2 regions of the Streptomyces thermocarboxydovorans genome follow, and region 2 is predicted to be linked to the other one. Evidence: riboswitches for the same ligand, from Rfam matches in the RefSeq annotation. Region 2 holds a riboswitch; the other holds the start of a gene.
The links. A riboswitch is a leader RNA that binds a small molecule or an ion and turns the genes downstream of it on or off. The one in region 2 is predicted to bind cobalamin.

Region 1 (4,416 bases), on a different contig from region 2:
GCGCAGTTCCTCGTCCGCCAGCAGCCGGTTGAGTCCGGCGGCCAGCGCTCCGGCGTCGCCGGGCGGCACGGCCAGGCAGGTCTCGCCGTCGCGTCCGGCGACCTCGGGGATGGCGCCGCCGGTGGTGGCGAGCAGCGGGGTGCCGGTGGCCATGGCCTCGGCGGCGGGCAGCGAGAAGCCCTCGTAGAGGGAGGGGACGCAGGCGACCTGCGCCGAGCGCACCAGGTCCACCAGTTCGGCGTCGGAGATGCCCTTGACGAACTCGACGGCGCCCTCGAGCCCGTACCGCTCGATGGCCTGTGCGACGGGGCCCTCGGCGGGCCGCTTGCCGACGACGACGAGATGGGCGTCGGGCTGCTCGGTGCGCACCTTGGCCAGCGCCTCGACGAGGAACACCAGCCCCTTGAGCGGGACGTCGGCGCTGGAGGTGGTGACGATCCGGCCGGGTATGACGGGCACGGACGGGTCCGGCGAGAACAGGTCGGTGTCGGCGCCGATGTGCACGACGTGGATGCGCTCGGGCCGCACGCCGAGGTGGTCGACGATCTCCCGGCGGGAGGTGCCGGAGACGGTGAGCACGGACGGCAGCCGCCGCGCGACCCGCTTCTGCATGCGGGTGAAGGCGTACCAGCGGCGCACCGAGCAGCGCCGCTGCCAGGTCTCGGCGGCGTCCAGCTCCAGCTGCCGGTCGACGGTGATGGGATGGTGGATCGTGGTGACCAGCGGCGCGCCGAGGTCGCCGAGGAGGCCGTAGCCGAGGGTCTGGTTGTCGTGGACGACGTCGAAGTCGCCGCGTCGGGCCCGCAGATGGCGGCGGGCGCGCAGCGAGAAGGTGAGCGGCTCGGGGAAGCCGCCGGTCCACATGGTGCCGACCTCGAGGGCGTCGATCCAGTCGCGGTACTCGTCCCGCTTCGGGGTGCGGAAAGGATCCGGCTGGCGGTAGAGGTCCAGGCTCGGCAGCTCGGTCAGGCTCAGCCCGTCGTAGCCCTCGTCGAGGACCGGGTAGGGCTGGGCGCCGATGACCTCCACGCGGTGCCCGAGGCGGGCGAGTTCGCGGGAGAGATGGCGTACGTAGACGCCCTGCCCGCCGCAGAACGGGTTTCCTTTGTAGGTGAGGAGTGCGATGCGCAGCGGTCGCAAGCCGTCGGCGGCAGGGCCCACGAAGGGCCCGGCCTGACTGGCCTCAGCGGTCACCCTGGGCCCCCTTCTCCCTGCACTGTCCCGCGAGACTACGACGGGACGCTAACCTAGAACAAGTTTCAGAGTTGATCGTTCAGAGAACTCGAATCTACCGGCAGGTAGGGGTGCTGTGAGCAGTGGATCAGGTGATTCACGCCACGGCGGACGGCGTGCCATGCTGTCCGATCACTCACCCTCACCGAGGGTCACGAAGCGGGCCCGCGCCCGCGGGGACCGGCCAGGGCAAGACGGGCACAGCAGGCAGGACGGGCAAGGTGGACATAGTGATCAAGTCGGAAGCCGGCACCGCACGTACCTCTCCGGCCTCGCCGCTCACCGAGCGGCAGGAGGCACGCCGGCGCCGCATCCTGCACGCGACCGCGCAACTGGCCAGCCGGGGCGGGTTCGACGCGGTGCAGATGCGGGAGGTGGCGGAGTCCTCCCAGGTGGCCCTCGGCACCCTGTACCGCTACTTCCCGTCCAAGATCCATCTGCTGGTGGCCACCATGCAGGACCAGCTGGAGCACATGCACGGCACGCTGCGGAAGAAGCCGCCGGCCGGTGAGACGGCGGCCGAGCGGGTGGCGGAGACGCTGATGCGGGCGTTCCGGGCGCTGCAGCGCGAGCCGCATCTGGCGGATGCGATGGTGCGCGCGCTGACCTTCGCCGACCGCAGTGTGAGCCCGGAGGTCGACCAGGTCTCCCGGCAGACCACGGCGATCATCCTGGACGCGATGGGCCTGGAGGAGGACCCCACGCCCGACCAGCTGTCCGCGGTCCGCGTGATCGAGCACACCTGGCACTCGGCGCTGATCACCTGGCTGTCGGGGCGTGCCTCCATTGCCCAGGTCAAGATCGACATCGAGACGGTGTGCCGCCTGATCGACCTGCCGGACGAGCGACGGTAGCGGGCGCCGGGCGGCGGCCGGACGGTACGCAGCCCGACGGCGCACGGGCGGCGCGTGGGCGGCGGCCCCGACGGCGCACAGACGGACGGCACGCAACCGAACGGCGCGTGGGCGCCCGCGAGGGAACGGCCCGCAGTCGGACGACCCGCGGGCGGCGGCCAAACGAGCGCTGGCTCGCCTACATGGCCGACCGGCTCGCCGCCGCCGGCGCCCCCGAGAGCCATCTGGCGCCGCTGCGCGCGGCCCTGGCCCGCGGCACCCTCCCCGCCCTCTCCCCCGCGCTCCCCGACCGCGAGATCGTCCCCGGCGAACTGCTCGACCTGCCGGGCCGCCGGCTGCGCGCCGTGTGGACGCCGGGCCACACCCCCGGTCACGTCTGCCTGCACCTGGAGGAGGAGCACCCGGCCCGGCTCCCGGGCAACGGCCGCCTCTTCTCCGGCGACCATCTGCTGCCCGGCATCACCCCGCACATCGGCCTCTACGAGGACCCCGACGACACCACCCCGACCGATCCCCTCGGCGACTACCTCGACTCCCTGGAACGCGTCTCCCGTCTCACCCCCGCCGAGATCCTCCCCGCCCACCAGTACCCCTTCACCGACGCCCCCGCCCGCGTCGCCGCCCTGCTCGCCCACCACGCCAGCCGCCTCACCGGCCTGCTGGCCCTGCTCGCCACCCCGCTCACCCCCTGGCAGCTGGCGGAGCGCATGACCTGGAACCGCCCCTGGGACGACATCCCGCACCCCTCCCGCACCATCGCCGTCGCGGAGGCCGAGTCCCATCTGCGCCACCTGGTGATGCTCGGCCGGGCGGAGGCGGTCCCGGGCAGCGGCCCGGTGACCTACGCGGCGGTATGACCTGGAATGCCGGGAGTTGGCGACATTGGCCCGAGTGTGTGTGGGACGAGCCGCGTGACCCGGACCGCGCGAGACGAGCCGTGTGACCCGGACCGCACGGGATCGTGAGGTGAGCCACCCCACCCGGCCCCCTGACCACGTGCGGGTAAAGTGGCGGCGTCGCTTCACGCCGTACGGGGGGAAGCCGGTGCGATTCCGGCGCTGACCCGCAACCGTGATCCGTCCCCGGAGGACGGTCAGCCGGAATGCCCCGCACGGATCGTGACCGGCTCTCGTGCCCGGCAGTCCGCCGGAGCACGGCACCGTCGAGGTATACGGGGCCGAGCCGCCGGGGTCTCCCCTGCCGCCCGCCCCCTGCACCGGCATCAAGGGAGAGAGGCACCCGCCGATCATGAACGTCCGCCGCTGCGCCGCGGTCCTGGCCGCCGTCGCCGTGATCGGCGCCGCCACCCCGGCCGCCGCCGACTCGTCCCCGTCCCCCGAGCCGTCCAAGGCCCTCCCCGCCGCCCTGTACGGCGACGGCGACCCGCAGTACGACGGGGTCTGGCGCCAGTCGCTGGCGCTGCTCGCCCAGGACGCGGCCGGCGTGAAACCGCCGAAGGCGGCCGTGGACTGGCTGACCGGCCAGCAGTGCGCCGACGGCTCCTTCGCCCCGTACCGCGCCGACACCTCGCGCGCCTGCGACGCCAAGACCCCCGTCGACACCAACCAGACGGCCGCCGCCGTCCAGGCCCTGGCCGCGCTCGGCGGGCACGACAAGGCGACCGGCAAGGCCGTCGACTGGCTGAAGTCCATACAGAACAAGGACGGCGGCTGGGGCTACACCGCGGGCGGCCCGAGCGACGCCAACTCCACCTCCGTCGTCATCGGTGCGCTCGCCGCCACGGGCGAGAAGCCGGCCGAGGTGACGAAGGGCGGCAAGTCCCCCTACGACGCCCTGCTGAAGCTGGCGCTGCCCTGCGAGGGCGACGGGGCGGGCGCGTTCGCCTTCCAGCCGGACAAGAAGGGCAAGCTGATCGCCAACGCCGACGCCACGGCGGCGGGCGTGCTCGGCCTGCTCGGCAAGGGCCTGGTGGTCGAGCCCGCGAAGAAGGGCACTCCTGAGCCCGCCTGCGAGAAGGCCGGCGGTCCCGAGCAGGCCGCGGTGAACGGCGGGGCGTACCTGAAGGACGAGCTGGCCAAGGACGGCCATCTGGTCTCCTCGCTGGGCGGCTCCGAGCAGCCCGACCACGGCAACACCGCGGACGCGGTGGTCGCCCTCGCCGCGCTGGGCGCGATGGAGCCGGCGAAGAAGTCCCTGGCCTGGCTGGAGAAGAACGCCGCCGGCTGGGCGGCGCAGAGCGGCCCCGCCGCCTACGCCCAGCTGATCCTCGCCGCCCACGCCACCGGCGCCGACCCGCGCGCCTTCGGCGGGACGGACCTGGTGAAGAAGCTGGCCGCGACCGGCCCCGCCGCCGAGAAGGAGAACGAGA
Region 2 (4,416 bases):
CGAGTACATCGAGCGCATCCAGGGCACCTTCGAGCCGTACGGCGGTCGTTTCCTGGTGCACGGCAGGCAGCACGAGGTGGTGGAGGGGGACTGGCCCGGGAATGTCGTGATGATCGCCTTTCCGGGGATCGCCGAGGCGCGGGCGTGGTGGAGCTCCCCCGCCTACCGGGAGATCGCCCCGCTGCGCACCCGGCACAGCGAGGCCGACATCGTCCTGGTCGAGGGCGTCCCCGAGGACTACGACCCGAAGGTCACGGCCCAGGCCGTGCGGGAGAGCCTCGACGTCGGGTGAGACGACACCGGGTGAGGCGGTCCCGGTCGCCGAGCTGGAGGGGCACGAGGGCGTAGTCGCCGGCCATGCCGCTGCCCGCCCATGCTGCCGCGGCTGGTGACCAGGACGCAGCAGCGGGGGGTGCCCGGCAGCAGCGGGCGGATCTGGGAGAACGAGCGGGCGTTGTCGAGGACGTTCAGCACCCGCCGGCCGTCCGGCACGCTGCGGAACAGGGCGGTGCGTTCCACCTGGTCGGCGGAGATCTGCGGGCCCGGCACGCCGGGGGCGCGCAGGAAGCGGTGGAGGACGGCGCTCGGCTTGCGCGGGGCCTGCTCCTCGTCGTAGCCGTGTCGGCGAAGAGCTGCCCGTCGGGAAAGCGGGCGTGCACCTGGTGGGCCCAGTGGACGGCGAGGGCGGTCTTGCCGACGCCGCCGGTGCAGGTGATCGATCCCGCTCGATGCGCTCCCGCGCCGTCAGCTTCCCCTTGGCGTGCTGCGCCGCCGTCGCCTTCTCGCCCGGGCCGGCGAGAACGTCGCGGCGGATGCGGTCGAGCTCGGCGATCCACTCGTGCAGGGTCATCACCGGCTCCCTTGCCGGATCAGCACCGTCCTGGGCCACGGCGAGAAGCCGTTTCTCCACGCGTTCCAGGGATTCCCGCAACCGGCGTTCCAGTTCGGCGTCGTGCAGGGGGATCCGGTCGAGCAGGCCGCTGGTCTCCCGGATTTCGCCCGGATGTCCGCCGTGGTCCCGCTCAGCTGCCGCACGCTCATCGGAAACCCTTCCGACACGGGAGGGGTGGCGGATGCGCACATTCGGATCACCACTGTCCGTACCGGTCCCGGAGCGCCTCAACTGCGCTGACATGAAGGTGCTGCACGGCGGGTCCTCCCGCGGGGAACGCAGACCGTCAGCTTTCTGCCACATTCCGGGCGACCGCCCCGCAATCGCGGGCGCGAGGTTACGTTTCCTTCCGGAATGGTCCGCGTCGAACTTTTCTGAAAGGAACGGGAATTGCGTATCCGAATGGCTCTCGGCACGATGCTCGCCGCCGCCGTGCTCACCGTCATGGCGCCCGCCGCACGGGCGGCCGGCGGCGACGAGGCACGGCCCACCGAGCGGTCCTGCGGCACGCTGCGGCTGACGGGCTCGCTGCCGGTGCCGCCCGCGGGGATGGCGGTGGAGCGGGAGGTGTCGATCGGCGCGGACTGCACGGCCCGGTACGGCACGGTGCGGATGGTGCCGGCCGGCAAGGCCGAGGGCGCGGCGGCCCGGACCATGGCGGCGGCGTCCGGCACGAAGAAGGCAGCGTCCGGCGCGACGGCGGCGTCCGGCACGAAGGCGGCGTCCGGCACGAAGGCGGACGGCACTCACCGGGTGTCGAGCTGGAACGAGATGTACGACTGCTGCAACATCCGGATGACCGGCCTGTACACGGCCTCCGAGTGGACCACCGGCGGCAGCCGGGTCGCGGCCGCTTCGACCGGGGCCACCCAGCAGTTCAACCGCGAGCCGTGGAACGCCGGCTGGTCGCTGGTCTCGGCCCGCAGCGACACCGACTGCAGCGCCGACTGCGCGGTCTCCCGCACCGAGGCGCACGCGGACTTCGGCTACCGGGGCATCTTCGACCCGACCGGCTCCTGGTACGCCAACACCCACCACTCCTACGTGGACCTCGCCGCCGACGGCACCGCCTCATGCCGCTTCGACGTGGAGGCGCGGCACACCTTCGCCGGCTGGAACTGGCGCCACGGCTGCGCCTGACGGGCGGCGGCAGCAACCTGTCACGGACGCGGCAGCGGTGCGACGGCGCTTCCTGCACTCGCCGGGACCTTTTCAGTCTCGCCCGCCGTGCCGGGGCAGGACGGGCACGTCGCCCGCTGGTGGATCCCGGACCCCGAGTGCGCCTCCCTGGGCGTCCTCTGAGCACCCCCGGGCGACTTCTCCCCGGTGAGACCAGTTCGCCGCCCTCCTCGGACACCACGGACTCGATGCGGCCGAGTTCGATGCCGGCGGCCCGTTCGCTCCCCAGGGTGGCGCAGAACGTGCCCCCGGCGGCCATGGGGTTCAGATAGCGCGCCTTCAGCTCCTCGCTGCCGTACAGCTGCACCATGCTGGTGCCGAGCACCGAGATGAAGAGGGTGAAGGCCGCTCCGGCGTCGCCGTATCGACCGCGTCGGCCTCGGCCGGGGTGAGCCCGGCGGAGGCGAGGGCGTGGCGGATGACGCGTTCCTGGGAGGGGCCGTTGGGTGCGGTGAGGCCGTTGCTCTCGCCGTCCTGGTTGACGGCGCTGCCGCGCGGCACGGCCAGCACCCGGCGTCCCTCGCGGCGGGCGTCGGACAGCCGCTGCAGCACCAGCACGCCGACGCGCTCGGACCAGCCGGTGCCGTCGGCGTCGTCGGAGAACGCCTTGCAGCGGCCGTCGGCGGCCAGCCCGCCCTGCCGGGCGAACTCCACGCGCCCCGGTGGCGGCTTGTCACCGGGCCGTGACGCGAACTACTGTCACCACGCCTTGGTGACGGGAAACCGGTGTGATGCCGGTGCGGCCCTCGCCACTGTGATCGGGAAGTCCGGCTCCGGTCCTCACGGACAGCCACTGGGTCTTGGGACCCGGGAAGGCGGAGCACGGGCGGTGGTACCCGTCAGCCAGGAGACCGGCCAAGGCACGTCAACCATCCACGAGGTGCTGGAGAGGGTCTGCTGAGCCATGCACATAGCCGAGGGTTTTCTGCCACCGGCGCACGCGGTCGCCTGGGGCGTCGCAGCGGCGCCGTTCGTGATCCACGGAGCCCGGTCGCTCATCCGTGAAGTGAGGGAACACCCCGAGAGCACGCTGCTGCTGGGCGCGTCGGGAGCCTTCACCTTCGTTCTGTCGGCGCTGAAACTGCCCTCGGTGACCGGGAGTTGCTCCCATCCCACCGGTACCGGGCTGGGAGCGATCCTGTTCCGGCCGCCGGTGATGGCGGTGCTGGGCACCATCACCCTGCTGTTCCAGTCGCTGCTGCTCGCCCACGGCGGCCTGACCACGCTGGGCGCCAACGTGTTCTCCATGGCGGTCGTCGGACCCTGGGCCGGTTACGCCGTGTACGGGCTGCTGCGGCGCTACGACGTGCCGCTGATGGCCGCCGTGTTCTGCGGCGCGTTCCTCGCCGACCTGTCGACGTACTGCGTGACCAGTGTGCAGCTGGCGCTGGCCTTCCCGGACCCGGGCAGCGGATTCCTGGGCGCGCTCGGCAAGTTCGGCTCCATCTTCGCGGTGACGCAGATCCCGCTGGCGGTCAGCGAGGGGCTGCTGACCGTGCTGGTGATGCGGATGCTGGTGCAGTCCAGCAGGGGCGAACTGACCCGGCTGGGTGTGCTGGTGGCCGGGGCGGGGTCCGCCCGCACCGCGGAGCGGAAGGCGGTGGCCCGGTGAAGCGCGGCACCCGGATCAACCTTCTGCTGCTGCTCGCGGTGGCCGCGCTCGCCGTGCTGCCGCTGGTGCTCGGGCTCGGCGACCACAAGGAGGAGCCGTTCGCCGGGGCGGACGGGGAGGCGGAGACCGCGATCACCGAGCTGGACCCCGACTACGAGCCGTGGTTCTCCCCGCTGTACGAGCCTCCGTCCGCCGAGATCGAGTCGGCCCTGTTCGCCCTGCAGGCCGCGATCGGCGCCGGGGTCCTCGCCTACTACTTCGGTCTGCGGCGGGGCCGCCGCCAGGGCGAGGCCAGGGCGCTGGTCCGCACCGAACCGGAGCACGAGCCCGCGGGCGACGGGGGCGGCGGCGACGAGACCGCGTCCCGGCCGCGGAGCTGACCGGGTGCTGTCGATCGACGCGGCGGCGCACAGCAGTCGCTGGCGCCGCCGGCATCCCGTGGACAAGGCGGTGCTCGGTCTTGGCCTGACGGTGCTGGCGATCTCGCTGCCGCCGTGGCCGGGCGCGGCGCTGGTGATCGCGGCCGCGCTCGTCGGGCTGCTGGGGCCGGCGGGCGTGCCGGCGCGGCGGCTGTGGCGCGCCTGGCGGGTGCCGCTGGGCTTCTGTGTCACCGGGGCGCTCACCCTGCTGGTGCGGGTGGGCGGGCCCGGCGGTTTCCTGGCGCTCGCCGGCGACGGGCCGCTGCGCGCCGGGGAGTTGCTGCTGCGCACCTCGGCCGCCTCGCTGGGCGTGC

Region 1: another riboswitch for cobalamin. It lies ahead of ABD198_RS25870 (SCO2321 family membrane protein); the one in region 2 lies ahead of ABD198_RS04755 (energy-coupling factor ABC transporter permease).

Annotation. Positions count from the first base shown of each region.
Region 1 covers NZ_BAAAGU010000066.1:18,695-23,110, reverse strand. The annotation lists gene ABD198_RS25885 (glycosyltransferase family 4 protein) at 1-1,194, opposite strand, end outside; gene ABD198_RS25880 (TetR family transcriptional regulator) at 1,461-2,087, shown strand; gene ABD198_RS25875 (MBL fold metallo-hydrolase) at 1,976-2,944, shown strand; cobalamin riboswitch at 3,077-3,215, shown strand; gene ABD198_RS25870 (SCO2321 family membrane protein) at 3,336-4,416, shown strand, end outside.
Region 2 covers NZ_BAAAGU010000007.1:66,439-70,854, forward strand. The annotation lists gene ABD198_RS04735 (DUF1330 domain-containing protein) at 1-292, shown strand, start outside; gene ABD198_RS04740 (hypothetical protein) at 761-1,132, shown strand; gene ABD198_RS04745 (hypothetical protein) at 1,295-2,032, shown strand; partial or broken gene ABD198_RS04750 (beta-ketoacyl synthase N-terminal-like domain-containing protein) at 2,435-2,731, opposite strand; cobalamin riboswitch at 2,765-2,945, shown strand; gene ABD198_RS04755 (energy-coupling factor ABC transporter permease) at 2,976-3,683, shown strand; gene ABD198_RS04760 (energy-coupling factor ABC transporter substrate-binding protein) at 3,680-4,063, shown strand; gene cbiQ (cobalt ECF transporter T component CbiQ) at 4,068-4,416, shown strand, end outside.